2 regions of the Ornithinibacillus xuwenensis genome follow, and region 2 is predicted to be linked to the other one. Evidence: a T-box and tRNA genes for the amino acid it is inferred to sense, from the RefSeq annotation. Region 2 holds a T-box; the other holds one or more tRNA genes.
What was found. The T-box of region 2 lies ahead of glyQ (glycine--tRNA ligase subunit alpha). A T-box ahead of a tRNA ligase gene usually reads a tRNA of that ligase, here a tRNA-Gly.

Region 1 (11,952 bases), on a different contig from region 2:
GATTTGTTACTCCGTTATCTGAGCCAATGAAATATATATGATTTTCATCCTTTGACCATACCGGACCATTTTCTGAAGCGCCTAAACGAGTGTCACCAGCAATAAGATCGCCTAAAGGAAAATCCCATTTCTCGCTAAGACAAGATAGTTCCTTAGTAGATATATCATAGATAAATAGTTCTGTTAATGTTGCACCGGCAAATTGTTGTTTATGCCCTAAGAAGGCAATTTTGTTTCCGCTAGAAGAGAATCGAGCTGTGTAGTAAGATCCCTTACCATCTGTAAGCTTCGTTATTTCTTTTGTAGCCGTATCGATTGTATACAAGTCACTCTTAATTTCATAGTCAGCATCTTCACTAAGATTACCAGCGATTAGAATAGTTGACCCATCTGGTGAAATATCCTGGTATCCGTGATGGTGATTGCCACTTGTTAACTGTGTAAATGTCTCTTTCTCTAAATCGTACAGAATGATTTGTGACTTTTTATCATCAAGGAATCCTTGGGCATCAGATTTATATTTTAAATTTTTTACGATCAGAGGTTGTTTGCTTTTTTCTTCTCTTTCTTTTTGTCTTTCTTCTTTGGACAGTTCTTTTTGGTTTGTTACATCATCGTCCTCGTCTAGTGTTGCTGAAAAGATAATTAATTTTCCATCCTTTGACCATTCCGGATTCACAGCACCATTTTTGAACGTTGTAAGCTGTTTTGCTTCACCGCCATCAGTAGGAAGAAGCCATAGTTGTGGGACACCGCTTCGATTGGATTGAAACACAACTGCTTTTCCATCAGGAGAAAAACGAGGATTACTGTTTTTATCTTGGCCAAACGTCCATTGTCTTGTGGTTTTTTCACTTAAACCTTGTACAAATAGATTTGATTGATATTCTTTTTTATCATTGACAGTGGTTGATACAAATGCGTATTGAGATCCATCAGGTGAAAGCTGAGGATCACTAAATACTTCAAGCTTCATAAAGTCTTCTGTTGTGATTGCTCGTTTTGACATAAAAAAACCTCCAATAATCGTAGTGAATTTTCAAACTTATTTCTATTTTAAACTATTTCGTGTTTCGAAGCAATTAGATTACTAGATTAATTGGTCTGTTTTAAAGCTTCCAAAAAAGTGTTTAATTGTCTTCGGTTTTTGAAAATATGTATATCCTTACCCTGTAGGATGGATAATCGTTCATACATCTTAGGAGCATTGTTTTTATTATAGTTTTTCGTCCATCGAATAAACTCGAGATTCAATCGTTCTGGGCAGTCTTTGCCAATGTCAGGTCTGGTTTTGTTGCGATATTGAAATCTCCTTCTCGTGATTCCATATAGACATCTAATAGTTGAGTAATTAAGAAATATGATAGTATCTGCATCCTCTAATCTTTTTGGTAGCGTGACACTATAATTACCATCGATGACCCATTCTTTTTGTGTTAATATCTCATCGTGTTTTTGAAGTAGTCCTTCCTTATCAATTGGTTCCCATCCTGGTTTCCAAAAAATTGAATCCATGTGGTAAACAGGAATGTTTAATATTTCACCAATTATTTTAGCAAGAGTTGATTTACCAGCACCAGGGTTGCCGAGAATCGTAATCTTTTTCATAAATTCCTCCTCTTTCAAATCGTAATATTCTGATAAAATTGATGAAAATAAGTATCCCAAGTAAATGGGATACTTATTTCTATGCATAGTTTTCAATTAGGTTTTCTAGTATGTTAGCATCCTTTTCATATGCAGTTTGTAATTGTTTGGTGATAGGACCAGGTTTTCCAGTGTTAACCGGATGCCCATCTACTGTAACAATTGGTGTAATTTCAGAGGTACTGCTTGACAAGAATAGCTCATCTGCACTCCAAATATCATCTAATGTAAATGCTTCTTCGATAAATGGAATGTCGAATTCAAGAACAAATTGCTCTATTGCCATACGAACGCATCCATGTAGAATATTGTTTGTGGTTGGATGTGTAAATATTTTTCCGTTTTTAACTAAATAAACGTTGGATGAAGAACATTCTGTAACATGACCATTTCTATGAAGAATCGCTTCATAGCAGCCGTGTTCTTTTGCTTCCTGTTTAGCCATAACATTCGGTAATAAGTTTAAACTTTTAATATAACAATTTTCCCAACGGATATCTCGATGTGTAATAACACCTACTCCATTTTTCATTGTTTCTAAATTACGTGGCTGAGACTGTATATATGCATAGATGTTCGGATCGACATCTTTTGGAAAAACATGATCTCGTGGTGCTGAACCGCGAGAAACTTGCATATATAACTTTCCATCCTCTGTCATTTGATTTCGATTTAATAGTTCTTGAAGCATATGTTTTAACTCATCTTTCGTAACCATGAGTTTGATTTTAATAGCTTCTGTTGATCTGAAAAGTCTATCAATATGCTCATCTAATAGATAGTAGGTTCCTTTGTATATACGGATGACTTCATATATGCCATCTCCAAATTGAAGAGCGCGCTCTTCGAGTGGAAATCTTAGACTATCACGATGTGTGAATTTTGTTTGAGATAGTATTACTGGATAGACTGACAAGCTTTATCGCCCCCTCATTATTATGATTATTTTATTACTTCCTCGTACCATTGTAAATAATTGTTTTTATATATTATTCGATTCGAGAAAATAAGTTAAATAGTCCTAGGAATGCCTAATGATTTGCCAAAGGTAATTGTTCAATTTTGTAGACTAGTAGATATATAGTCTTGGCGATGAGTCACAATAAAGAAGGGAAATGAATATAGTTGTTTTAGGCAGATTTGGTGAAACGATGCAAAAGTATTTGTAAAGTTTTGTAGAAGAATGTATAAATATCCTCTTGCATCTATTTTATGTTCTTGTTATAATTACTTTTGTACTCAAAAAACAACTTATATGCGGGTGAAGTTTAATGGTAAAACTCCAGCCACAAGCAAAGCTTCTGCCGACTAATCTGCGAGTTGCCCCGAAGAATATGCTTCTTCGATTTTGCTAGTAGATGCAGGGGCATGATTATGCGTACGAAAAATTTCATAAAATTTCTATTAATATGCGGGTGTAGTTTAATGGTAAAACTCCAGCCTTCCAAGCTGATGTCGAGGGTTCGATTCCCTTCACCCGCTCCATACATACATATGTCCTAACGCAGTGTTTCGTAATAAACTTACGAGGCGTTGCGTTTTTACTTTTTATCCCCTTATGAAATTGGATAAAAAGGGACCTCTAAAAGAATGAAATTCCACATAAAATATCTACAATGTCCCAATTACCAAATACAAATACTTAACAAATAATAATGCAGATAGTATCTTAAGAATAAATCAGGCTAAATGGAAGGGAGGCGCTGCAGATGAATACGAACCAGTTAAAACAAGAAATTATCGAATATAGTAAAAAAATCGGGATTGATAAAATCGGGTTTACAACAGCCGATGTGTTTAGTGAACTAAAAGAACGTTTGAAGCGGCAACAAGAGCTCAGGTTTCAATCAGGCTTTGAAAAAGGGTCTAATGAAGAACGTACCGAACCAAAACGGTTGTTGCCAGAAGCACAATCCATTATAGCTATTGCGGTTGCCTACCCTTCTCGAATGAAAGATGCCCCTAAAAGCACGAAAGAAGAGCGAAGAGGTTTTTTCTGTCGTGCATCTTGGGGGAATGATTATCACGATGTATTGCGAGAGCGTTTAGCAAAATTGGAGAGCTTTATTCATGCAAAAGTAAATGATGCTGTTACCAAAATAATGGTCGATACTGGAGAGCTTTCCGACCGAGCAGTTGCAGAGCGAGCTGGAATAGGCTTTACTGGTAAAAACACATTACTAATAACTAAGGAATATGGATCATTTGTGTATCTAGGGGAACTCATTACGAATATTCCATTTGTACCTGATTCCCCAGTTGAAGATAGCTGTGGTGAATGCAGGAAGTGTATCGATGCATGTCCAACTGGCGCTATTGTGCAAGGAGGTCAATTGAACGCACAGCGTTGTATTGCTTTCTTAACGCAAACAAAGGATTTTCTACCAGATGAATTTCGCGAAAAAATCGGAAACCGAGTGTATGGCTGTGATACATGTCAGCTCGTATGCCCCAAAAATAGGCAGGTAGATTTTCATATCCATTCGGAGTTCGAGCCAGAAGACGATATTGCAAAGCCAAAGCTTAAACCAATGCTTACAATATCCAATCGTGAATTTAAAGAGACATTTGGACATATTTCAGGTTCTTGGCGCGGGAAGAAACCAATACAACGTAATGCGATACTGGGACTTGGTCATTATAAGGATAAAACAGCAGTACCGGAATTAATTACGATTATGAACAATGATCCACGTCCAGTGATACGAGGAACAGCCGCATGGTCACTCGGGAAGATCGGAACAGAAGAAGCATTTGAAGCAATTACCAAAGCATTGGAAAAAGAAACAGATGTTGACGTACGATATGAAATGGATAAGGGATTAGCATTCCGTGAAGTGCAAGCTTCGCAAAAATAGGGGGAAGGAATTTATGTCGCTTCTATACGTTGATGAAATGGATTCACCTCTTGGAACTTTACTGATAGTCAGTGATGAGGATTCTATTTTGCGAATTGACTTTGGCTCGTATATGGATAACGAAGCTAACATTACTAGGTGGTCACAAAAGTACTTGAATCATAAAAATTTTGTCCACAACCCTGAAAAAGTTGTACATGTGAAGAAAGAACTGGAAGAATACTTTCAACAAAATAGAAAGGAATTCGGTTTTCAGTGTGCATGTTATGGGACAGCTTTTCAGAAGCTGGTATGGCAAGCGCTCATTGATTACATTCCATATGGAGTCACGAGGACCTATAAGGATATTTCCGTTGCTATAGGTAAACCGAATGCTGTTCGGGCTGTAGGTGGAGCGGTTAATAAAAACCCATTTTCAATAGTGGTGCCTTGTCACCGTGTTGTTGGGAAAAATGGAAAACTAATTGGCTATAACGGTGGTCTGGATAAGAAAGAATATCTATTAAGGCATGAAGAAATCGTGCTTTAGACAGGCGTTCCTTCCATATATATGCTAGTGGAGGGGATTATCATGGACTTGTTAAAGCAGTTTTGGATGGAATGCTTTGGATTAGATTATCATGATGAGGAATGGTGGCACCGGAAAAAGGCATCACTTGCAAATAGAAATGTACAAATTGTTCGAACAGCAGGTAAGGGTCACATCTTTCAACGCATTCGTTATGATCAAGAAGAAAAAGTGTATTATCACTTACATGTATCAATGCTCATGAAACAAGGGGATTATTTCTATCAGGAAGAACAAATAATTCCATATCAATTTCGGTTGAGATCTGGAAAGATTGCGGAACATAGACAGTTGAATGAAAATGAACCCGAAGAGCAACTGGAGAAGTTAATGCCAGAAGGCGAAACAGATCGTACTGTTCGATTCGCATATGACCGATTAGCAGCGGTTCAATATGCGGAAAGATGGTGGAATAGTTATAATCCTGCTTATAAAAAATTTGATGTAGATTGTACAAATTATATATCCCAATGTTTGCGAGCGGGTGGTGCACCAATGCGTGGTGCTCCTAATCGGAACCAGGGATGGTGGTACCAAGGGAATAATTGGAGCTATAGTTGGTCGGTTGCTCATTCGTTCAGGTGGTTTTTAAGTGGGTCGACGCATGGTTTAAAAGGAACGGAAGTCGATTCACCAGAGGAGTTAATGCCTGGTGATGTCATTTGTTACGATTTTGAGGGGGATGGCAAATGGAACCATACAACGATTGTTGTAGCAAAAGATGCCAATGGAATGCCATTAGTAAATGCTCACACTCATAATAGTAGACATCGCTATTGGGCATATGAAGATTCTACGGCGTATACACCAAATATTAAATACAAGTTTTTTCGGATAGGCGATTAGTGCTATAATAATAACGTTATGCAACTTTAGAGACATAAAAGAGCAAGGAGAAATGATTGTGAGTTTACATGTCGTTTTATTTGAACCAGAAATCCCAGCAAACACAGGTAATATTGGAAGAACCTGTTTAGCGACTGATACAACGCTGCATCTTATTCATCCGTTAGGATTTTCTACAGAAAATAAAATGGTTCGCAGAGCTGGCCTTGATTATTGGGAGAATGTTGATATAAAGGAGCATGATTCCATTCATGCCTTATATGAAAAATATCCAGATGGAAAGTTTTATTATATAGAAAACTTTGGCACGAAGCATTATACTGATTTTGATTTTAGTGATCGAGATGAAGCGTTATTTTTTGTATTTGGAAAAGAAACTACCGGTATCCCAAAAGAATTATTAGAAGGTAAAGAAGACCAGTGCTTACGAATTCATATGAATAATAAAGTTAGGTCTTTAAACTTGTCCAATACTGCTGCAATCTTAATCTATGAAGTATTAAGACAACAAGGGTTTCCCAATATGGCATAGCAAAAAACGTCACTTCCCTCTTAATATAGGGAGTGACGTTTTTTTAGGTTAACATTACTGGTTTTTCTTTGGTACTCCTGGCTTTGCTTCATATCCAGCAGTGAAGATAGCTGTAATGAACGTTATCGTTACACCTAGAATTAGTGCTAATTTCATAGTGGTATCCTCCTTTAGCATAAAACAATATGTAGGGACTGTTATAATATGTCCCTATTATAACGAATAAATGTTAGAATGTGAACTAGGATTAGGAACATTTGCATGAACAGATAAGTGTGAATATTCGTTATCTTTTTAATTCGATACAATTCTGGGATAATGCGCATAACATATATTGTTTCCCGTTATAAAATAAGGTATATTAGTTGATGAAGAATCTAGACAGTTCTATAATTAGAATTGTGTTTAACAACCGTTTTCATACGGAGTAAGTTAACTTCTAATGGGGGTATAAGACGTGGCACAAAATGATGAATCTTCACAAGGATTCTGGGGAGAGTTTCATGGTCCTAATATGGGGTACTTAGAAGAACAGTATGAACTATATAAAAAGGACCCTCAAGCAATTGATCAATCATTAAGAGAAATGTTTGATCAACATGGAGCTCCTAATTGGTTAAAGTCAACAACCAATACGATACAAGAAAGTTCTCAAACTACTTCTATAAATGATGTCAAAAAGATTACCTCAACAGTGAAATTTGTTGAGGCTATTCGTCGTTTCGGACATTTGGAAGCAGACATTTACCCAGTAAGTGTTCAGGATGAAAGAAAATCTGAATTATTAAATCCACAAACTTATGGTTTAACGGAAGCAGATTTGAAAGACATACCTGCATCTTGGGTGTGGGAAAAAGCGCCTATCGGAGTGGATAATGCGCTAGATGTTGTTCGAGAGTTACGCAAATATTATACGGGTACGATTACATTTGAATATGATCATGTAGACAGTGATGAAGAACGAAATTGGTTATCGGATTATATTGAAACGGGAAACGCTCGTTTGGATTTATCTGATGAAGAGAAGAAGCAATTATTAGACAGACTCGCAAATGTCGAGGGGTTTGAAGGTTTTTTACAAAAGACATTTGTAGGACAAAAACGTTTTTCAATTGAAGGACTAGAAGCGATGGTTCCAATGCTTGATCATATTGTCAAGCATGCAACGGAAGATCGAGTAGAAAACATTATGATGGGTATGGCGCACCGTGGAAGACTAAGTGTGTTAGCTCATGTATTAGGAAAACCAATTGATAAAATCTTTTCCGAGTTCCACCATTCGCCAAATAAGGAACTAATTCCTTCTGAAGGATCAAGAGGAATTAATTATGGCTGGACCGGGGATGTGAAATATCACTTCGGTGCTGTAAGAGATGTGAAAGATGGGGAAGAAACAAGAATTAGAATAACCCTTGCACATAATCCTTCACATTTAGAATTTGTGAATCCAGTTGTAGAGGGATTTACCCGTGCTGCACAGGATGAACGTTCTGAAAGCGGTTATCCAAAGCAAGATGTATCAAAAGCAATTCCAGTTCTAATACATGGAGATGCCGCATTTATCGGAGAAGGCGTCGTTGCCGAAACACTTAACTTAGCTAATTTGCCAGGATATACTACTGGTGGAACCTTGCATATTATTGCAAATAATTTACTTGGTTATACAACAGATCAGCAAGACGGTCGTTCCACTCGTTATGCGAGTGATTTAGCGAAGGGATTTGAAATTCCGGTAATCCATGTCAATGCTGATGATCCGGTTGCTTGTATATCGGCGATTAAAATTGCTTATGATTATCGCAAGAAATTTAATAAGGATATTTTAATAGACTTAGTTGGGTATCGTCGTTATGGTCATAACGAAATGGATGAACCACGGGTTACACAGCCTATGTTATATGGCCGAATCGATAATCATCCTACTGCCGCTAATGTATTTGGAAATGAATTAGTGGAAAAAGGGATTATTTCTGCTGAGCAATTCGAAAGCATGAAGACAAAGGTTGAGGAAGACTTACGTGCTACGTACGAAAGTATGAAAGAGACAGAGATTGCGAAGGTAGAATGTAAGGACATGCCTGATGCTCTCAATAACAACCTTGATCAATATAAAACTGCCGTTCCAATGGAAACGTTAGCTGAACTAAATGAGGGACTATTTAATCGTCCAGAAGGCTTTGTTGAGAATAAAAAGCTATCAAGAATATTTAAGCGTCGTAGAGATGCACTAAAAGATGGTAATACAGTAGACTGGGGCGCTGGAGAAGCACTGGCATATGCATCGATATTAAAAGATGGTATTCCAATTCGCTTGACTGGTCAGGACTCTGAACGTGGTACATTTGCACACCGACATGCGGTACTTAATGATGCTGAAACAAATAAAAAGTACAGTATCTTCCATGGTTTAAATACAGAGGCATCCTTCGATATTCGTAATAGCCCGCTTTCGGAAATCGCTGTACTAGGATTTGAATATGGCTATAGTGTTCAAGCTCCAAATACATTGGTTCTATGGGAAGCACAATTTGGGGACTTTGCTAACGTAGCCCAAACAATATTTGATCAGTTCATCTCAGCTGCCCGTGCAAAATGGGGAGATAAGTCCAACATGGTCATGTTGCTACCACATGGATATGAAGGTCAGGGACCTGAACACTCTAGTGCTAGACTGGAAAGATTCCTACAAATGGCTGCAGAAAATAACTGGATCGTTGCTTATGTTACTTCATCAGCACAGTTCTTCCATTTAATTCGCAGACAGGCAGCATTACGTGATAAAGAAGAAGCACGTCCATTAGTACTGATGACACCGAAGAGTAGTTTACTACGTAACCAGCGTATTGCTTCTGAAGCGAAGGATTTCACAGAAGGTAATTTTGAAGTACTGCGTAACCAGCCTAACTTGAAGGTGAGCAAGAAAAATGCAAAACGCTTACTAATTGGAACAGGAAAAGTTATGGTGGATATTGAAGAAGCAATTGTAAACTCAGAAGATAAGTTTGATTGGCTAAGAGCGCTACGTTTAGAACAAATATATCCATTCCCTACGAAAGAGTTGGAAAAGGAACTAAAAGAACTTCCAAATCTAGAAGAGATTGTTTGGGTTCAAGAAGAACCGAAAAACATGGGTGCATGGAGCTTTGTCGATGATTATTTAAGAGATGTACTAAAACCAGGTCAAACTTTACGCTATATTGGACGTCCAAATCGTTCAGCACCAGCAGTTGGAGATCCAAATGTCCATAAAGCAGAACAAGAGAACATTGTGCAACAAGCAATTAACCCGACTTTAGGAGGAGATTCCAGTGAAAGAAATTAAAGTACCTGAACTTGCCGAATCAATTACAGAAGGAACAATTGCCGAGTGGTTAGTTAAAAAAGGGGATCGAGTTGAAAAAGGTGACCCGGTTGTTGAGCTAGAAACAGATAAAGTCAATGTAGAAGTAAACGCAGAGGTTTCTGGGGTTATTACAGAAATCGTTCGCGAAGAAGGTGATGACGTTGTTGTAGGCGATGTTATTGCAAAGGTAAGTGAAGAAGGGGAAGCAAGTGCTGAGCCAGCTCAGGAAGAAGCACCAGCAGCAAAAGAAGAAGCACCAAAATCAGAACCAAAAGTAGAAGAATCACCAAAAACGGAAGAGACACAAACTTCTAAGCATGATGTAATTGCATCACCAGCGGCTAGAAAGCGTGCTCGTGAATTAAATATTGATTTAAGTGCTGTTAGTGCTCGTGATCCTCTTGGCCGAATTCGTCCAGAAGACGTAGAAGCAGCAGCGAAAGGAGAAAGTACTCCTAAGCAGCAGGCTCAACCGGCAAAGCAAGCTGCTCCTAAAGAGGAAACTACTGAATTTAATAAGCCGGTTGAACGTGTGAAAATGTCTCGTAGACGTCAAACAATTGCTAACCGTTTAGTAGAAGCACAACAAACAGCAGCAATGTTAACGACGTTTAATGAAGTGGACTTAACGAATGTGATGAAGCTTCGTGGAGAACGTAAAGACAAATTCGTAGAAAAGCATGGTGTGAAGCTAGGTTTCATGTCATTCTTTACAAAAGCTGTCGTTGGAGCACTAAAAGACTTCCCATTACTAAATGCTGAAATCCAAGGAAATGAATTAGTAATTAAGAAGTTCTATGATATTGGTATTGCAGTATCGACAGAGGAAGGTTTAGTAGTTCCAGTAGTTCGCGATGCAGATAGACTTGATTTTGCTGGCGTAGAACGTGAGATTTCTAACCTTGGTAAAAAAGCGCGTGACAAACAATTAGGACTTAATGATTTACAAGGTGGAACCTTTACGATTACAAACGGCGGAACATTTGGATCTATGCTATCGACACCAATCTTAAATGCTCCACAGGTTGGTATTCTAGGGATGCATAACATCATAAAACGAGCAGTTGTTATGCCAGATGATTCGATTGAAGTACGTCCAATGATGTACCTTGCTCTTTCTTATGATCACAGAATTGTAGATGGGAAAGATGCTGTACAATTCCTTGTACGTGTGAAGCAGTTGTTGGAAGATCCATATGATTTATTATTAGAAGGGTAAACAACTTCCGATTTAATAAAAACTCATGATAACCATACGTTGTCATGAGTTTTTTATTTAAATCAAGATATTAGTAAAATTCTGACTAAAATCTTTCCTATGGTTTTCCCTGTTAATTTATCCTGCATTTAGGGTAAACTATCAAAGTAACAAAATTTTATAGTAAAAAGTAAGGAGGCTTTATACCCGTGGATATTCTTCTTGGAATAGTAGCAATCATTGTTGTCCTCGGTCTATCGTATTTATTGTCGAATGACAAGCGTGTAATCAATTATAAAGGAATCATAGTAATGATCCTTGCGCAATTATTGATTACTTGGTTTATGTTTTCTACGACAATAGGACAAACCATTATTAATGGTATATCTGCAATATTTAATAAACTAATTGAATTTGGTAAGGCAGGAGTAGATTTTATTCTTGGCGGTGTTGTAAGTGAAGAAGGTGGTATATTCTTTTTCGATGTACTGTTATTAATTATCTTCTTCGCCACTATCTTATCGGTGCTTACATACCTGAAAATATTGCCAATCATTATTAAATATATCGGGGGATTAATCTCAAAGGTAACAGGATTACCAAAGGTAGAATCCTTTAATGCAGTAAATAGTATCTTTTTTGGTCAATCAGAGGCCCTAATCGCCATTCGTTCTCAGTTTCACCATTTGTCGGCGAATCGACTTTATATTGTAAGTGCATCTGCAATGGGATCAGTATCTGCTTCAATCGTAGGAGCCTACATGCAAATGCTACCTGCAGAATTCGTTTTAGTTGCACTTCCTTTAAATATGTTTAGTGCGCTAATTATCGCTTCTATTATTTCTCCTGTTCGTGTGCCGAAGGAAGAAGATAAAGTAGATATTAAGGACGTTTCGAATGATTCGAGTATCTTTGAAGCAATGGGAAATGGTGCTCTTGAAGGTGGAAAGATCGCATTAA
Region 2 (11,952 bases):
ATTCGTTTAATATTTGCATAGGTTGCTTGGTCGCCTAAACCTAACGCTTTTAGTCTTTCTTTGCGAATGTCGTTTAGTTTTTCAGGTTGAATCCGCAACCCTATACATTTTGATCTGTCGACTTCGAACAACTCTTCAGGTGGCTCTACTTCTGGTACAATTGGAATATTTGCGACCTTTAAACGTTTATGAGCTAAAAATTGTGATAGTGGAGTTTTGGATGTTCTAGAGACACCTATAAGAATAATATCTGCTCTCGCAATACCTCTAGGGTCCCGCCCATCATCATACTTTACTGCAAATTCAATTGCTTCTACCTTTTTGAAATAGTCTTCATCCAATTTATGAACGAGACCAGGCTCTAATCGTGGCTGTCTGTCAAATACTCGCTCCATTGCTTGTAGCATTGGACCCATTATGTCAATTGCTTCAATGTCTAACGCAGATGCTTTTTCATTTAAGTAATTTCTGAGCTTTGGGTCCACAAGTGTAAAACCAATAATGCCATCCTCATCCTTAGAACGATTTAGCGCGTCATCAATAGTTTTCGTATCTTCTACATATGGTATGCGTTGAATTTCATAATCTTGATAAAATTGACTTAATCCTGCTTTAATTACTAACTCAGCCGTTTCTCCGACAGAATCTGATAAAATGAAAACCGTTTTTTTTGAATCCATTGGTATCATCCCCCTAAGGTTTAGATATGATTATCTGAAATTAATTCAACAAACACCTTTGTAATGGTAGTTTTGGTTACTCGCCCAACTACTTCTAAACCTTTTGACGTCTCCTTTACAACAGGGAGTCCATCAATCTGTTTATTGATTAGATGTTTTGCGACATCAAATAATAAATCGTCCTTCATACACACCGTAATATTTGGCATTCTAGTCATAATAATATGAACTGGCAATGCGCTTAAGTCCTGCTTACCAATTGCTGCCCGCAGAAGGTCCTTTCGCGATACAACGCCTGTCAAACAGGAATTATCGTCCACGATAAATAAGGTTCCAACATCTTCTAAAAACATCGTTGAAATCGCATCATAAACGGATGCACTTTCCTGTACAACAATTGGAACAGATTGATACTCAAATACTTTATACTTTTTTATCTTCTCTGTTAACAATTCCGAACCAGTTTTTCCAGTGTAAAAATAACCTACCCGTGGTCTAGCATCCAAAAAACCCGCCATCGTTAAGATAGCAAGATCCGGACGCAATGTAGCACGCGTTAAATTAAGTCTCTCAGCGATATGCTCTCCCGTAATGGGGCCATTATTTTTTACAATCTCTATTATTTTTTCTTGCCGATTGGATAATTCCACAATTCCACCACCCAACAGTTTAAAGACATACTAATTGTAATTATAGCTTATATAAACAGGAATGAACATTACGTATTTACAAATAATTAAAAATGTTGCTTCCATTCAATTGCATTTAAGTCCGCAAAGCTATTAACAAGTGTTCCAATACGATTCAACAATGCTAATCGGTTTTTTCTAATTGCATCATCATCCGCCATAACCATATTATGATCAAAGAATGTATGAATCGGTTCCGCTAGCTCCTCTATATGAGAGAATGCCTTATCCAGTTTATCTTGTTCCAGTGCATCTTGGTATACCATCTGTACATGTTGGTAGGATTCAAACAAACTCTCTTCCGAATCTGTTTCAAATAAGTTTGAATCGACATTGAATTCCTCTGTTTTCTCAGCCAGGTTTAATACACGGCTTAATGCTTCCTGTACTGGCTTAAAGGATGAGTCGTTTCGCTTTTCAGATAAGATCCTTGCTTTCTTTAAAATAGTTGGCATAACACCAAGCTCATTTGCAGTTACAGCCTGAATGATATCCTGCTCGATACCATTTTCCTTTAGAACAAATGCTGCACGTTGTCTCAGGAATGGCGTGATTTCTTCTTGTAGTCGTGCAAGATCAAAATTTTTATTTTCTACTGACTGATAAAGTTCTTCTACCATTTGGAACAGTTCAGCAACAGTAATGTTCCATTTTGATTCATTAAGTATTTTTAAGATACCGATTGCCTGCCTACGTAAACCATACGGATCTTGTGAACCGGTTGGCTTTAGGCCAACTCCAATACAGCCTACTATTGTGTCAAGCTTATCAGCAATACTCACAATAGAGCCAACCAATGTACTTGGTAATTCACCAGTCGCACTGGTAGGCATATAATGCTCGCTTATCGCCTTAGCAACCGCCTCATCTTCTCCAAATAACCGAGCATATTTTTCCCCCATTACGCCTTGGAGCTCTGTGAATTCATTAACCATATTTGTCATTAAATCAAATTTAGTTAGTTTAGCCGCACGAGTAACTTTCGTTATTTGGTCTGCATCCAAATTCAATCGCTCTGCAATACTTCTGGAAATCGTTACAACTCGATTTACTTTATCAAGTATTGTACCAAGCTTCTCTTGAAATACAACATTGGACAGCTTATTAACGTAGAAATCTATGTCATGCTTTTGATCTTCCTGGTAGAAGAAGTTGGCGTCAGACAATCTTGCTCGTAAGACTTTCTCATTCCCCTTCATTACAGTTTCAATTGCGTGATTGTCACCATTTCGTACAGCTACAAAATAAGGGAGTAATGCTCCAGCCTTTGATTTTACCGGGAAGTATCGTTGATGCTCTTTCATCGATGTAATGAGTACTTCCTCTGGTAGCTCCAAGAATTCCTTCTCAAACGAGCCCACAAAAACGGTAGGAAATTCAACTAAATTTTTGACTTCATTAAGTAGATCGGAATCTATAGGTACTTGAAAACCACGCGTCTCTTCCAGCGTTTTAATACCATCTAGAATCATCTGCTCTCTTTTCATTGAATCGACAATGACATAATTCTTTTGTAATTTATCCTTATACTCTAAAGGATTTTCCAGAGTTATTTTTTCACCTAAGAATCGGTGTCCAAACGTTTCATTACCAGCTTCAACACCTGAGATTTCAAATGGAATGACGCTGTTTCCATATAATGCAACTAGCCATCGAATCGGTCTAGCATAACGCATGGATTGAGTTCCCCAACGCATGTTTTTACCGAATTGTATGGATTCGATAATCTCTTTAAAATCTGGCAATATTTTTTCCGTTGGCTGCCCCTCTATTACTTTATTGACAAATATATAGGTAATGCCCTTAAGTTCTTTTGTGTAGATATCATCAACTGTTTTACCTTGGCCCTTTGTAAACCCAATCGCAGCCTTCGACCAATTACCATCGCTATCTTTGGCAATTTTTATTGCAGGACCTTTAACTTCTTCTTCAATCGTTGCCTGTTCCTCTTTAATATTGTGGATGAATACAGCCAATCTACGTGGCGAGGATAAGGTCTCGATCGATTGAAAAGATATGCGTGATTCCTCAAGCCATTTTGACGTTCTTTCAGCGAGCTGCTTTTCTGCATTATCAACAAAACGAGCTGGTAACTCTTCTAAGCCGATTTCAAATAAGACGTTCTTTGCCATTATTGATCCTCCTTCTTCAGCATTGGAAAGCCTAGACGTTCTCTTTCCTCAACATAGGATTTTGCTATATTTCGAGCTAAATTACGAATTCTAGATATATATCCTGTTCTTTCTGTAACAGAAATGACTCCTCTTGCATCTAGTAAATTAAACGTATGAGAACACTTCAGAACATAATCATATGCTGGAAAAATCAATCCTTTATCCATCGTTTTCTGCGCTTCTTCTTCATACATTGAAAACAATTCAAACAACATATCCACATTGGATTCTTCAAACGTGTATTTTGAATGCTCGTACTCAGGCTGCTTAAAAATGTCGTGAACGGTGAACCCGTCTGTCCATTCAAGCTCAAAAACATTTTCTTTATCCTGAATATAGGAAGCTAGACGCTCAATTCCATAGGTTAATTCAACTGTTACCGGATTTGCTTCCAAACCACCAATTTGCTGGAAATACGTAAATTGTGTGATTTCCATTCCATCAAGCCAAACTTCCCAGCCTAGCCCTGCAGCACCTAGGGTAGGGTTCTCCCAGTTATCCTCCACAAAACGAATGTCATGCTCTAAGGGGTTAATTCCTAGAGTTTTTAACGACTCTAAATATAATTCTTGAATATTATCTGGAGACGGTTTAATGATGACCTGGAATTGATGGTGTTGATATAAACGATTAGGGTTCTCACCATATCTACCATCTGCTGGTCTACGAGATGGTTCTACGTAAGCAACTCGCCATGGTTCAGGCCCTAAGCTTCTCAGCAATGTCATTGGTGACATTGTACCTGCTCCTTTTTCAACATCATACGCTTGCATTAAGATACAATTCTGTTCAGACCAATACTTTTGTAGCGTTAATATCATATTTTGGATATTCATTTACCCTTTACCTCCATTATAAATATTAAAAAACCCATCCCTATGTCTATAAACAATTACAGACATAGGGACGGGTTTTATTCCGCGGTTCCACCCTACTTGCTTTATTCATGAATAAAGCCACTTGTATGGTTCATGCTCCAGAGCGCCTTCCAAACTGTACCATTATCCAGCTCTCACCACCCTGGACTCGCTAATAATTGTATTCAGTAAGTACTCTTCTCTTTCTATGCATGTTGCTATTAAATATGTTTCATATTACTTTAAAATTGCTTTCATTGTCAACTTATGTATCTTATTATTGCAATTTACTTAACTGATTAAGAAACTTTTTAGACTTTAGATAATACCCACCATATCGTTCGTAATAAGCATCTAAAATATTTCGTAAGAGCAATCTGTTCCCTTCTTTTACAGAAATATTTCCAATTCGTTCCAATCCAACAGAGGAAATAATATATAATAGCTTGGCAACTGCATCTGGCAATCGAATCGCCTCTTGATCAAGATGGTTACATGTTGGGCATAATAACCCACCCTCTACCATTGAAAAGGTATAAGGACCATTCTTTCGACCACAATGTAAACACTGATTGACAGTAGGAGCAAACCCTCCTGCTTTAAACATTTTAAGCTCATACATCATGATTGGTATGTCAACGTCATCCTTTTCACTAATCCACTCAAGCGTATTCGCTAATTGCGTATAAATTTCTAAATTAGGTGTATTCTCATCTAAGAGTTTATCCGTTAGTTCAGCTAGATAAGCAGCATATGCTGTTTTAATAATATCTTCTCTAATCAAACGATTAGAGTTTATAATCTCTCCTTGTTGAATGGTGCTCAATCCTTTATTGACATAAACAAAGAATTGTCCATAAATGAATGGCTGCGTTACAGCAGCCATTCTACTTTTAGGTTTTTTGGCACCTCTCGCTAATGCTGAGAATTTGCCTAGCCTTTTACTGAATATCGTAACAATTTTATGGGTTTCACCATAGTCTCTGGTTTTAATGATTATACCATCTATCTTTTCTAGCATACAACATCACCTTCTTTATCACTGCATGCTACATATTGGAATCCACCGGTAAAGTATCCACATGATTAGTTGAGCTCATTTCTTGATCCAGCTCCTGTGATTCATTTTCTAACTCTTTCATAAGTAAATAGGTCTCAATATTTCCTGTTTGACTAAATAATTTCCAAGCAAAGTCGATCACAAGAAACCACACCTTTCTTTATACTTCTCTAGAAGTATCTTTTTTTAAGTTAGAACATTGTCTAAGCAGCTAGTTGATTCTGGATACAATGATTTACTCTTAGGTAACCAATGTTCCGGATACTATTATAGTTTCCATACACGCTGAAACAATTAGTTTAAAAATTTTCCATATCTAGTACTCGTCACTTCGGAACCCATATTCATTCAGTTGGGTTTGCTTATTTCGCCAATCTTTTTGTACTTTAACCCAAAGCTCCAAATAGACCTTTGAGCCAAGTAAAGCTTCAATATCCTTCCGAGCATTTTTACCGATATTTTTTAGCATGCTACCTTGTTTTCCTATCAGTATTCCCTTTTGTGATTTTCTTTCTGTCACAATGACAGCTTGTATATATACTGCATTAGATTCTCTGTTTTCAATATTTTCAATTACTACTGCAATCGAATGTGGTACTTCTTCCCTTGTTAAGTGTAGTACCTTTTCTCTTATTAATTCACTAATAACAAACCGCTCTGGATGATCGGTTATCTGATCTGCTGGATAAAATTGTGGACCTTCAGGTAAATGATTTTTTAGCACACCTAATAGATGATCAACATTATTTCCCTGCAGTGCAGAAATAGGGATAATTTCTTCAAAATCATACTTGTCCTTGTAAAGCTCTATTAGTGGTAATAATTTCTCTGGGTGAACTAAATCAATTTTATTAACAACTAAGAACACGGGACGCTTGACACGCTCAAGTCGATCAATAATAAACTGGTCCCCTCTTCCATAGCCTTCATCTGCATTTATCATAAAGAGAATTGCATCAACTTCATTAAGCGTATTTTCAGCAATTTTGACCATAAAATCACCTAGACGATGCTTTGGTTTATGTATTCCTGGTGTATCGATAAAGACAAACTGTGCATCATCCTGTGTTAAAACACCTTGTATTTTATTTCTCGTTGTTTGCGGTTTATCGCTCATAATAGCTATTTTTTGACCAATTACTTTATTCATAAAAGTTGATTTTCCAACATTTGGTCTACCAATTATCGTGATAAAACCAGACTTATAATTATTTTCCATATGAATCCTCCATGATGTTCCTTTTCCAACTATATTGAATCTATGTTTGCTATATTATACTACAAATCCTTTCTAGTTTCATGTTATCGACAAAACCTTTAAAAAGATTATTTCCTTCGATAAATATTGACTTATAATAAAAGGAAATGTACATCCAGTACAAAAAAAGGGGACATCATAATGTCCCCAAATCACGCAAATAGCCTTGGAATAAAGATGATTAAACCGACCACGAGGGCTGTCATAGAAGCCACAAACACACTCGCGGCAGCAATGTCTTTTACTTTTTTTGCAGCCGGGTGTATCTCTGGTTTTATATAGTCTATTACCTCTTCAATTGCAGTATTTAATATCTCTGTAGTAAGAACCAATCCAATGACGGTTACTACACTAACCCACTCTACTAAGGTTATACCAAACATAAGTCCAGCAATAATAACAACCACCATTGAAACTATATGCAAGCGAAAATTCCATTCGGACTTCAAAACCTCTCGTAAACCATTCCAAGCAAATTGGAACCCAATGGATTTTTTCTTATCGACCAAGATTGTATTCTCCTAAAATTTCTTCTTGTTTTTGAAACATTGCCTTTTCTTCTTCTTCATTCATATGATCATATCCTAACAAATGTAGGAAACCATGAACAGCTAAGAATCCAATTTCTCTTTCAACTGAATGATTATAATCAGATGCCTGTTCTTGCGCTTTTTCAAAAGAGATAATAATGTCTCCAAGCGCTAGTGGTAACTCGTCTCCAACGATTTCCATTTCACCCTCTACCGATTCCTCTAAAGCAAAGGATATAACATCTGTCGGCTTATCTATATTTCGGTAGTCGCGATTAATTTCTTGTATTTCCTTATTGTCCACGATGGTTACTGAAACCTCAGCGTTGATTGGTACTTTCTCTTTTCTGCCAGCTAAGTTTAATAGTCCTTTTATTAATTCAAATTGACTTTCTGGAACTGAATTCGTGTTGTCATGAAAATCTATTAGCACTTATTTTTCCTCCTTTGACGGATATTGAATTCTAGAGTGAAAAATCCCCTTTAATGTTTCACAAATTGTCTGATGTATGATTTTGACTTCTTTTATCGTTAATGGACATTCATCTAATTGCCCATCCATTAAGCGACTGTTTACGATATTCGATACAATTTCATCAATCTTTTCTTCTGTAGGCTCTTTTAATGAACGCACGGCTGCTTCTACGGAATCACAGATGGCTATAATTGCCGCTTCTTTTGACTGTGGTTTTGGACCTGGATAACGAAAGTCTTCCTCTCGTGCATTAGAATTAGTTTCCTTCTCTTTATAATAAAAATACTTTAAAAGCGTTGTACCATGATGCTGCATGGCAACATCAATAATTTCCTTTGGCATACGATGCTTCTTCAATAAATCTGCCCCATCATAAGGATGTCTAATAATAATTTCCGCACTTTGTTCTGGTGATATAACATCGTGTGGATTTTTTATGGATAATTGATTTTCGATAAAGTAGTGTGGTCTTAATGTTTTACCGATATCATGATAGTAAGCTGCAACACGTGCTAACAATCCATTAGCACCAATAGCATCACATGCTGTTTCACTTAAATTCGCTACCATCACAGAATGGTGATAGGTACCTGGTGCTTCGGTGAGAATCTTCTTCAGTAGTGGTTGGTTTGGGCTAGATAGCTGTAATAATTTCATATCCGATAGAATACCTAGACCTGTTTCAAAGAAAGGCAATAATCCAATCGTGAACACTGCAGACAAAAATGCAGAACCAACTCCAAAGCCAGATAATACAAACACATCACCTAAAGCATATTTTTCAAAAGATAGAAATACAAATAATAATATAGTGATTACATTTACAACAGACATTCCGATACCCGCTCGAACAATCGCAAGACGGTCCTTCACATTCATTAAAAATACGATTGCTGCAAATTGCGAGAAGAAGAAATAAATCATTGCTTCAATATTCAGGGTCCCAGGTATTTCCCCATTAAAGATAACTCCGCCAAGTATGGCATATAATATAGCCAAAACAATTGCGAGTCTCTCATTAATTAATTGTTTTACTAATAACACCCCTGTTGCAACAGGTACGATAAAGAATAGTTGATTCGCTTGTGTCGTGTAAAGACTTATAACCTTCATTAAAGAAATAATAAAAAAGCTTATTAATAGGATAGAAGCAATTTTTCCTTTATCTAAATGTTTTTTGAAATCAAGCTTGTTCATTTCATACGCAATTACCGAACCAATTAACACGATGAGCATACCTAGACCAATCACAGGAAATACATTACGATCTTCGTTTAATAATCCTACTAGATTAATTTTCTCATAGATTTCATGTGTAATCGTTTCGCCCTCACGAACGATAACCTCACCTGCATTAATCATAACTGGTTCCACATTACTTGCTGCTTGCCTACGGGCTTCTGCTGTTTTCTCGGAGTCATAAAAAGAGTTCTCTACAACCGCAAAATCCGTTAACTCTACTAGTGCTTCAATCAAATTTTGTTCTAGTGTCGAGTACTTAATGTTCTCTTTCACATTTGTAATAGCTGTATTGATGTTTTCTGTTCGTACTCCCATTTGATACTCATCTTGAAGATAGGAGATAAATACTTCCTTACCCTGCTCCCGATCTGCTTCCGGGACATCAATTAGTCGTAAAAACACACTATCTTCAACGTTTTCCGTTATTGTATTCGACAATAACTGTTTTAATCGTTGTACTTTTTCACGATTCGTTAACTGTACAGGCGTACCATTTGTATCCTCTTGATCCTCTTCTTTGATTTCCGACTCTAATTTATCAATCGCATTAAATATTTCCTCTATGTATCCTATCTGCTCCTCGGAAACATCGGGAGAGATATCAAATCGGTCTTCGACATTCTGAACTGCTTCCCTTGTTTTCCTTTCTGTTTCTTGTTCATTTTCAATCGTTATTGGTGAGCTGATGGTTTCTCTTGCATTCGTTAAGGGCTCAATATCGTACGTTTCAGTATATACATTATTGAAAGTCAGTAAAAAGAAGTAAAGCGACAATGCTAGTACGGGCACTATTATCCGAATCCACTTTGTTCGAACCCTTAATATAAATGCCACCATGTTTTTAATAGTATTCATGTTTTCACTCCCTTTTCCGTTCTAATAATATAAAGAAATAAGACCCAACGTCTGGGTCTTATTGTTCCTGACTCGTGTTGTTTTTTTCGTATGCATCAATAATTCGCTGTACAAGCGGATGACGCACCACATCTGTTTGCGTAAGATGTATAAACGAAATCCCCTTAATTGAAGCCAATAGTTTATCGGCAACCTGCAAACCAGATTTAACACCTTTTGGAAGGTCGACTTGGGTTATATCTCCTGTGATCACCATTTTAGAGCCAAACCCTAAACGTGTTAAGAACATTTTCATCTGTTCCGGCGTTGTATTCTGGGCCTCATCTAATATGACAAACGCATCATCTAATGTTCTACCACGCATGTATGCAAGTGGGGCAATTTCGATGGTTTCTCTCTCGATAAGTCGCATTGTATGCTCAGGGCCAAGAACATCATTTAACGCATCGTACAGTGGTCTTAAGTAAGGATCAACCTTTTCCTTTAAGTCTCCTGGAAGAAAGCCCAAACTTTCACCAGCCTCAACTGCTGGTCTCGTTAAAATAATTCGTTTTACATTCCCGTTTTTAAGTGCTTGTACTGCCATAACAACTGCTAAATAGGTTTTACCAGTTCCGGCTGGTCCTATACCAAACACTAAATCATTTTCTCTTATAGCAGAAACATAGCTCTTCTGACCGAGTGTTTTAATACGAATAGATTTTCCTTTAACATTTTTAGCTATTACATCTTCAAATAGGGTTTCAAATTGATCGATTTTACCTTCCTTAGCCAGATCAATTGCATAAACAATGTCTCTTTCAGCAATCGAGATTCCTTTTCGCACTACTTGCAATAGTGTTAAAAGCACGTCTTGAACGACTGCAATATCAATATCAGTCCCAGATACACTAACTTTTTCTCCTCGTGTAACGATGGATACATTCAGTTTCTCTTCAATATGCTTTAAATATCTGTCATTTGTACCAAAAAGCTCTAGGGCTTCTTTTGGACTTGTTAGCTCAATATCAATTGCGTTTAGATTTTCAGGCATCTTCAATCTCCTTGAGTTATAGGTTGTGCTTTAGCAATATTTTCTTCAACTGTCATATACAAGTATAATTTAACTTTACCATTCTCTAGAGATTCATGCAAAACTTTTTCCGATGTTATCTTTGCATCGGGTCCCAACTGTAATTGAAGCTCCTCCTTAGCTTGTTCGATACCTGCTTGCACAGCTTCTTCTTGTGTTCTTTCTATCTCATGATACTCTTTTTCACTTAACGTTGTTTCAACTACTTTTATCGGTAAATCCCATTTAAAAAACCTCACAGCAGTTTCCGTGCTATCCCGATGAATCTCCTCAAATTCTGGTGAACCAAAACCCCAGACAGGAAGCCTAAAATCACTAATCCCTAAATAGTACTTCTTCTCTTGCTTACCAGTCAAAAGTTCATAATTTTTCTTTAAAGGGACCGTTACCTCTACTTCATACCATGTGCTAGCAATAATTTCTCCCTCTGCAGCAACTAGTACGGGTTCCTTTTGTTCTTTTTTCTCCTCATCCTCATCTTCTGTATCTTGTTTAACTTCATTCAAAGTCCCAGAAACAAGTAAATCGCCTGGTTTTACATAGTCATTAATCGCAACCTTTGGGAGCCCTTTTGATACATACATATGTTTAATAACTCCCTTTTTTGTAGCAACTAAATTCCGTGGACCCTCTACCTTCTCCTCATTTACAACGATTTTTTCAACACCTTCTAGCTGGTAGGTTGTCCCTTTTTGGCGCACGCCAACCCAAAGCAGTTCCGGAATTTCTTCGGTTAGCCTTTGCTGAATTTCCCCTGGAGATTCTAAGGTGAATATCCAAGCTCCAGGATGTACACCATGCTGGCTTAATTGTTTACTAATTTTCTCTTCAATCTCTTTAGGAAGATCACCAGTAATCTCGACTTTCCAGATAATATTAGACATAAATAATATTAGAAAGATACTCATGATGAAAGAAAGAACAATTTCCTTTCTTCTCAAGAACTGACTAAATATAAATGGATAGCCTCTTCTTTGGTCAAAGGAAATTTTATAATTTTTCTCTCGTTTTATCGCCTTAATTCGTTTCACATCTGCTAACTTGAGATTTCCACTGCACG

Region 1: it has a tRNA-Gly gene. The T-box ahead of glyQ (glycine--tRNA ligase subunit alpha) is inferred to sense a tRNA for this amino acid. The anticodon was not compared.

The regions. Positions count from the first base shown of each region.
Region 1 is NZ_JBDIML010000003.1:376,234-388,185, reverse strand. Features, by position in the region: gene ABC228_RS11370 (S9 family peptidase) at 1-1,009, opposite strand, end outside; gene ABC228_RS11365 (P-loop NTPase family protein) at 1,096-1,608, opposite strand; gene dat (D-amino-acid transaminase) at 1,688-2,563, opposite strand; tRNA gene ABC228_RS11355 (tRNA-Gly) at 3,059-3,132, shown strand; gene queG (tRNA epoxyqueuosine(34) reductase QueG) at 3,357-4,505, shown strand; gene ABC228_RS11345 (methylated-DNA--[protein]-cysteine S-methyltransferase) at 4,519-5,034, shown strand; gene ABC228_RS11340 (amidase domain-containing protein) at 5,077-5,919, shown strand; gene trmL (tRNA (uridine(34)/cytosine(34)/5-carboxymethylaminomethyluridine(34)-2'-O)-methyltransferase TrmL) at 5,978-6,451, shown strand; gene ABC228_RS11330 (2-oxoglutarate dehydrogenase E1 component) at 6,909-9,773, shown strand; gene odhB (2-oxoglutarate dehydrogenase complex dihydrolipoyllysine-residue succinyltransferase) at 9,760-11,013, shown strand; gene ABC228_RS11320 (NupC/NupG family nucleoside CNT transporter) at 11,202-11,952, shown strand, end outside.
Region 2 is NZ_JBDIML010000001.1:330,442-342,393, reverse strand. Features, by position in the region: gene ABC228_RS02055 (pyruvate, water dikinase regulatory protein) at 1-680, opposite strand, end outside; gene ccpN (transcriptional regulator CcpN) at 701-1,330, opposite strand; gene glyS (glycine--tRNA ligase subunit beta) at 1,417-3,501, opposite strand; gene glyQ (glycine--tRNA ligase subunit alpha) at 3,501-4,379, opposite strand; T-box leader at 4,443-4,618, opposite strand; gene recO (DNA repair protein RecO) at 4,678-5,421, opposite strand; gene ABC228_RS02030 (YqzL family protein) at 5,450-5,602, opposite strand; gene era (GTPase Era) at 5,777-6,679, opposite strand; gene ABC228_RS02020 (diacylglycerol kinase family protein) at 6,871-7,227, opposite strand; gene ybeY (rRNA maturation RNase YbeY) at 7,217-7,681, opposite strand; gene ABC228_RS02010 (HD family phosphohydrolase) at 7,682-9,820, opposite strand; gene ABC228_RS02005 (PhoH family protein) at 9,879-10,853, opposite strand; gene yqfD (sporulation protein YqfD) at 10,856-11,952, opposite strand, start outside.